DNA from 3 places in the Dyella jejuensis genome. Region 1 is predicted to be linked to each of the others. Evidence: riboswitches for the same ligand, from Rfam matches in the RefSeq annotation. Region 1 holds a riboswitch; each other region holds the start of a gene.
What was found. A riboswitch is a leader RNA that binds a small molecule or an ion and turns the genes downstream of it on or off. The one in region 1 is predicted to bind cobalamin.
Positions count from the first base shown of each region.

Region 2: linked by a shared signal. The riboswitch ahead of ISP15_RS05510 (ribonucleoside-diphosphate reductase subunit alpha) and the one ahead of ISP15_RS04560 (TonB-dependent receptor domain-containing protein) in region 1 are both predicted to bind cobalamin.
Region 3: linked by a shared signal. The riboswitch ahead of ISP15_RS15520 (hypothetical protein) and the one ahead of ISP15_RS04560 (TonB-dependent receptor domain-containing protein) in region 1 are both predicted to bind cobalamin.

Region 1 is NZ_JADIKJ010000003.1:140,800-143,062, forward strand. It holds gene ISP15_RS04560 (TonB-dependent receptor domain-containing protein) at 1-829, opposite strand, end outside; cobalamin riboswitch at 980-1,216, opposite strand; gene ISP15_RS04565 (hypothetical protein) at 1,715-2,263, shown strand, end outside.
Region 2 is NZ_JADIKJ010000004.1:122,194-124,456, forward strand. It holds gene ISP15_RS05510 (ribonucleoside-diphosphate reductase subunit alpha) at 1-1,277, opposite strand, end outside; cobalamin riboswitch at 1,581-1,788, opposite strand; gene ISP15_RS05515 (glycoside hydrolase family 27 protein) at 1,880-2,263, shown strand, end outside.
Region 3 is NZ_JADIKJ010000017.1:138,579-140,841, reverse strand. It holds gene ISP15_RS15525 (TonB-dependent receptor plug domain-containing protein) at 1-430, opposite strand, end outside; cobalamin riboswitch at 724-942, shown strand; gene ISP15_RS15520 (hypothetical protein) at 1,040-1,618, shown strand; gene cobO (cob(I)yrinic acid a,c-diamide adenosyltransferase) at 1,642-2,244, shown strand.

The DNA.
Region 1 (2,263 bases):
TGCCAGCGTACTCGGCATTGCTCTTGCTGCGCAGCCAGTCGAACGCCAGCTCGGTGCCGTCGTCCCAGCGATAACCGAAGTTGGCGAAGCCGTTCCAGTTGCGGTAAGCGTCATTGCGCGGATCGTCGACGAAACACGCCACGCCGGCTTCCGCCGCGCCCATGCGGCAGGCGGGAATGCCGCTGGTGTATTCGCCGCCGAGACTGGCGTTGTACCAAAGGTGCGAATCGCCGCCGGACACGCCGGCTTGTCCATTCACATAGCCATGGCTGCCGCCGGTGACGCTGACCGAAGGCTTGATGCCGCCGTCGGGCTGGCCGTGGCGAAGAAAAATCTGCAACACGCCGCCGAGCGCGTCGGAACCGTACAGGCTGGCGCGCGGGCCGCGCACGAGCTCGATGCGCTCGATCGCCGCCACCGGAATCTGTTCCAGCGCCGGCAACCCGGCGCTCACCGAGCCGATGCGCACGCCGTCGATCAGCACCAGCACATGCGTGGGATTGGTGCCGCGCAAGTACAGCGAGGTCTGCGCGCCGATGCCGCCGGTCTGCGAAATGGATACGCCCGGCAGGCCGGTCAGCAAGTCGGCCACCGATGCAGGCTGCAAGCGGTCGATATCGTCGCGCGTGATGACGGTGACCGAGGTCAGCGTGTCATCGGCAGTGACGGCGGTGCGCGTCGCGGTCACGACCACCGGATCCAGCGTGTCACTTTGACTGGAACTTGCCTGGCCAGCGGAAACGGCCTGGGCCTGCGCAGCCTGCGTGGCCAGACCAAGCAGCAGCGCGGCGGCGAGCGCGCCGCGTCGGAGTGAAGCGTTGTTCGACATAACGGATTCCCCTGCCGCACGTCCCCGCGCGGCACATATGGATGAGCCGGCGCGCACGGATGCTCGGATACGGGAATGGCGGCAGCCAGCAACGGCCGCAACGCGATCTCCGCACCCGCCCACCGCGAGCCGCCAGAACCTTGAAGAGCCTTGCTGGCTCTGTTTCGGGCCGGTCTCCGGACTCGCGAGTGGCATGCATGAAAGACCACGCATGCCGCCGAACGATGCCTTCCCATGCTAAGCGCACAGTGGCGTGTGACCGTTCGTAAAGCGCTCGCTTACCGTTGCGGGGGCAGTGCCGGAATAGTCGTGTGGATACACGGCGCACCGGCTTCCCGTTTCATCCCCAGGACAAAGCCTGAGGACACCCGAAACGCGCGAACTGTAGCGGGCGGAGCCAGCAAGAGCAAATTACCGGCAATAAGTGCCCAGCCTGGTTGTAGATCGATGACAAGTGCGGAATAGGGAAATTCTAATGCCGAGGCTACATCAAAATACCTGTCCTGTTCAGCTTTATGATTTATGTAGCGTGCGCCTAAAAGAAATAATTTGTAGGCGGAACTCCTTAGCTGGATCATCCATTTAGACGAAGCATTGAACGTATTCGCATAATATTCAAGTAAATGAAGCGGTTAATGAATAATACGCGAATAGAATTACGAAGACCAATTGATGGTGCTGATTATATAGCTTGGTGTAGGGTTGATATGACTTTCTATTGCATAACAGGTTTTGCAAATGAAGAATAGATGCGGGCATGGGTTTTCTTTGAACGATAACTTGTCTGCATGGTATCGAGATGGATGAGGTGCTGCTCGAACGCCTGCTTGATTCTAAGGATGCAATCATGCGAGCAGAACTGTTACGCCTTCGTCCCCAAGTCTCATGATGAGTCGGTCGAAATTTGGCGTAAGCGACTACAAACTAGCCCGATTTTTCCTCCTGTCAGCAACTTTTGTATCGATCGGTTTGCTGGTTGCGCGCAAGGTAGGCATGGTGATACCTCAGCCGCTGCTATGGCTGGGTTGGTTTGTGATCGACATCAAGATTTTGCTTACGCTAGCCGAACTAGCGGAATTTCTACGTACTAGAAGGAAGCGAATTCAGTCGACGCGCAAAGGAAAGCCAATAAGGCTAAATCCCTTTTTCTCACTTATGTTCGTTGAAGTGACTATATTTCGCGGCTTTATGGAGTCGTGGAAAAAGCATGCTATGCCGACTGAGGGGTTTGCCTTTCGCAAAGGACCGGAATACAGATCAATGAAGTATGCACTTTGGATTTCGTTCCTGGTAGAGATACCATTCCTTTCCTTTCTCTTTTATATATTGCCAATCTTGGCTTTGTATCGTGTAGCAATAGAAGTTGGAGTGCTTTTTGCTTCAGCTTACATACTTATAGCTTATCGTTCAGACCTGTATGCCGTTAAACATAGT
Region 2 (2,263 bases), on a different contig from region 1:
TTGAAGGTCATCCAGCCATTGCCGGTCTGCGCCAGGGTACGCAGCATGCGCGCGTACAGTTCGCGTGCCTTCACCGTCTTGACCGCCAGCCCTTCCGCCTCGGCCTGGTGATAGGCGCGCTCGAACGTTTCGCCCCAGCTGTCGACAAAGTGCGGCACCACCTTGGGATCGAACAGCGACCAATGGCCGTCGTGCTCGACGCGGCGCATGAATTCGTCGGGGATCCAGTTGGCGAGATTCAAGTTATGCGTGCGGCGCGCCTCGTCGCCGGTGTTGTCGCGCAGTTCGAGGAATTCTTCGATATCGGCGTGCCACGGCTCCAGGTATACGCAGGCCGCACCCTTGCGCTTGCCGCCCTGGTTCACCGCGGCGACCGAGGCATCCAGCGTCTTCAGCCACGGTACCAGGCCGTTGGAATGGCCGTTGGTGCCCTTGATCAATGAACCACGCGAACGCACGCGCGAATAGGCCAGGCCAATGCCGCCGGCGAACTTGCTGAGCTTGGCCACGTCGCCGTATTTCTCGTAGATCGATTCGAGCGAATCGGTCGGCGAGTCGAGCAGGAAGCATGAACTCAGTTGCTCGTGCGCGGTACCGGCATTGAACAGCGTGGGCGAGCTGGCGATGTATTCCAGCGAGGAGAGCAGGCGATACAGCTCCAGCGTTTCGCCGATCTCGTTGCCGCCCAGCGCGCAGGCGATGCGCATGAAGAAATACTGCGGGGTCTCGATCACCTTGCGCAGTTGCGGATGACGCAGGAGATAGCGGTCGTAGACCGTGCGCAGGCCGAAGTATTCGAAGCGGCGCGTGGCGAGCGGATCGATCGCATCGTTGAGCTTGCGCGCGTTGGCGGTGACGAAATCGCGCAGGCGCGCATTGAGGATGCCCAGTTCCGCGCCGCGCGCGATGGACTGCGAGAAGCTCTGGATTTCCTGGCCGCTCACTTCCTTGTCGATGAACGCCCCGAGCAGGCGCGCGGCCAGCTGGCCGTACTCGGGTTCTTCCGCGGTGAGCGCGGCGGCGGTGCGAATGGAAAGCTGATCCAGCTCCTGCGTGGTGGCGCCGTCGTACAGGCCGCCAATGGTCTTCAGCGCCACGCGCAGCGGATCGACCGCATGCAATCCTTCGGCGCTGCGCGTTACGGCGCGCACGATCTTGTTGACGTCGACGACCTCGTGTCCGCCGTTGCGCTTGGTAACGCGCATCTGGCCGGGGTTGTGCGGCGGGGTGAGGGCGAACGGTTCACTGGGAGCAAGGGTTTGGGCGGTGGCGGACATCGGTGCGTACTGGGCAGTGGCCGGCGCGTCGGCGTCGGCGGAAAAAGCGGACGTGTCCGCGCGGGCGGCGCTGCGCTCGCGCGATTCGGTATCGAGAGGCTGCATGTCGGATGCTCCGAGTGGCGGAACCTGCCCAGGCCGGATGTAGATCCGGTTCGATCGGGACGGGCTCCAGGGATTCAACCGCCTGCTCCCGCGCGCAGGGCTGATGTGGCGGTACCGCGGTCGATCGCGCGTTGCGGGCAGGCATCCCGCGTCGCGCGACACGCCTCCCCGCGGAGGCCGTCACCTTCGGCCTGGCACTCCGGCCATGCCGTGTCGGCAGGTCTTCGGACTCGCGGACATGGGCCTTGCGGCCCGCCTACTCACCCGGCTTCCCGGCCCGTGGGCCAGTGCTGAAAGGGCTTTTGTTTCCGCTTACCGCTGCGGGGCAGCTCCGGATTCACACCGGATTCCCTCGAACCGGACTCGAAATTGTTCGAGTTCGGCGACCGACGGGGCACAACATATCGGGGTGGCGGGGTTCGGTCAACCCAAGAAATTGTGGATAAGCGGTGGATAAGCGGCACGAGCCCAGACGGGGCGCGGCCTGCGCGATGTTCATGATTTCCAGGCAACGCCGGCGTTACGCCAGCACCGCAATCGCCGTCGTCAGCTACCACGGGCCCGGCCCTCGGCGAATGCCTGGCATCTATTCCTCGCCCGGCGAAACCACCTGCGGCGGCTTCACCGGCAGCTATGGCCATGAGGCGCAGGATGCCCGCCTGTTCGCCAGTTGGGGCGTGGATTACCTGAAGTACGACCTGTGCAGTTTCCACCGGCACATCGAAGGCAAGCCGGAAGCCGAGCAAACCGCGATGATGAAAGCGGCGTATTGCCTGATGCGCCGGCAACTGGATGCCACCGGACGCCCGATCGTCTATGCCTTGTGCAGCTACGGCTGGGGACGTGTATGGGAATGGGGGCCGGAAGTCGGCGCCAATCTC
Region 3 (2,263 bases), on a different contig from region 1:
CGGTGTTTACCAGCGCGCTGGTGTGCCAGCGCTTGCCATCCACCAGCACCAGCACTTCGTCCGGCGCCAGGCCGCGCAGCTGCGCGGGGCGTTGCGAGTCGGTGGTGTCGGTGGCGGCGGGGCGCGGAAAGTTCAGCGACGGAATCAGGCGCGCCAGGGCGGTAGCCAGTTCATTGCTGCCGGTGCTTTGCAGCGCGGTCGCCGGGATCACGTCGATCGGCGACAGCGAGGTGCTGTCGGTACGGTTTTGCGCGCGCGTACCGGTCACGATCACGGCTTGCAGGTTTTTCGCGTTGCCGGATGAGGGGCTTTGCGTAGCGTCCTGTGCGGCGGCGGTGCCGGTGAGGGCGAGCAGTACCGCGGCGGTGAGGCATGCCGTGGCGTGCCGGTCGAGCTTTTTATAGTGATAAGTGCGCTTGCCTGTCTTCATTAGCGAAATCCCCTGGCATGTCATTGCTGCGAAGCAGCAATTTCAGATTAGTGACAGCGGTGCCCGGCATCAAATCGACGATTGGGCGCCTAAAAGTCCAGATGGGAATATCCATATCGAACATCCGGTTAGCCGCCCCGTTCGGACCGGCGCGGCCCTCTCTCGGCAACCGGCAAAGACGCTGGACATGAGAATACGCTTCCCTCGCGCGCGTCTCGAGCATCGTTATACGCACGTAGAAAGGTTGTGTAGAAACATCCGGCGTGCTGCTAGGCGCGGTGCTGGGCAGGCACTAAGATGCTTCGGCCTGAGGTGACCATCGGCAGGCAGTCGATGGTTGAAACGGGAATCCGGTGACGCCGCGTCACGGCCAGTCCGGAGCTGCCCCCGCAACGGTAGGCGAGCAACGCGATCCGCTGATAGCCACTGTGCAGCGTGCATGGGAAGGCGTGGATCGGAAGGTTCTTCCTTCGCTCGCGAGCCCGGAGACCGGCCTCAAGGCATCACCGGACAGGCGGAGGGCCCGTTTAGGAACCGCTGCGTTCGCAGCCGTGCCTTCTCACTGTCCATGCAGCAATGCGCAAGTGGCGCGTGAGGAGTATTGAAGCGATGAAACCCTTGTCCCGGACCACCTTTGCGTGGCTGTGCGCGATGTTGGCGCTGTTGATGGTCACCACGCGCTTCAAGCATTTCGGCGATGCGTTGCATTTGCCGGATGCCTCGATGGCGGTGTTCTTCCTGGGCGGCCTGTATCTGCGCCGGCATCTGGCCTTCGTATGTTTTGTACTGCTGGCCGTGCTGCTCGACGAAGTATCGATCCATTACGCAGGCATCAGCGATTTCTGTGTGACAGCCGCCTATGCCTTCCTGCCGCTGGCTTATGCCGCACTCTGGTATGGCGGCCGGCTTTATGCCGATCGGTTGTGCGCCACCGTGCCGTCGCTGCTGGGTGCTTTCGGAGTTGCCGTGCTCAGCGCGGTGTTGTCGTTCGCCATTTCCAATGGCTCGTTTTATTGGCTGGGTGGCCGCTACGCGCACCCGCATATGGCCGAGTATGTGCAGCGCCTGTGGCAATGGGGACCCTTGTTTGTGCGCACGACGCTGACTTACGTGGCGGTGGCGTTGCTGGTGCAGGGCTTGTTGCAGCGGCTGAGCGCGCGCGTGGCCGCGCCGGGGGCGCGCGCATGAGCGAGCAACCGCCACGCGCCGGGATGACACCGGAGCAGCGCCATCGCGAGCGCATGCAACGCAAGAAGGAATTGGTGGATCGCAAGATCGCCCGCGCCACCATCGATCGCGGCGTGCTGGTAGTAAATACCGGCAATGGCAAGGGCAAGAGTTCGTCCGGCTTCGGCATGCTGGCGCGCTCGCTCGGGCACGGCTTCAAATGCGGCGTGGTGCAGTTCATCAAGGGCACTTTCTCCACCGGTGAAGAAGCCTTCTTTCGCCGCCTCGCCGGCGACCAGCTCGATTATCGCGTGATGGGCGAGGGCTTCACCTGGGAAACCCAGGACAAGGCACGCGACATTGCCGCCGCGCAGGCAGCCTGGACCATCGCCGCCGGCATGCTGGCCGATCCGGCCTACGACTTCGTATTGCTGGACGAACTCAACATCGCGCTGGTCAAGCAATACGTGCAGCTGGAGCACGTGCTGGCGGCCGTGGCAGCGCGCCCGCCGCGCCAGCATGTGGTGATCACCGGCCGTGGCGCGCCGGATGGACTCATCGCCGTGGCCGATACCGTGACCGAGATGCGCATGGTCAAGCATGCGTTCGATGCCGGCATCATGGCGCAAAAGGGCGTGGAGCTGTGATCGCCACCGCTCAAGGATG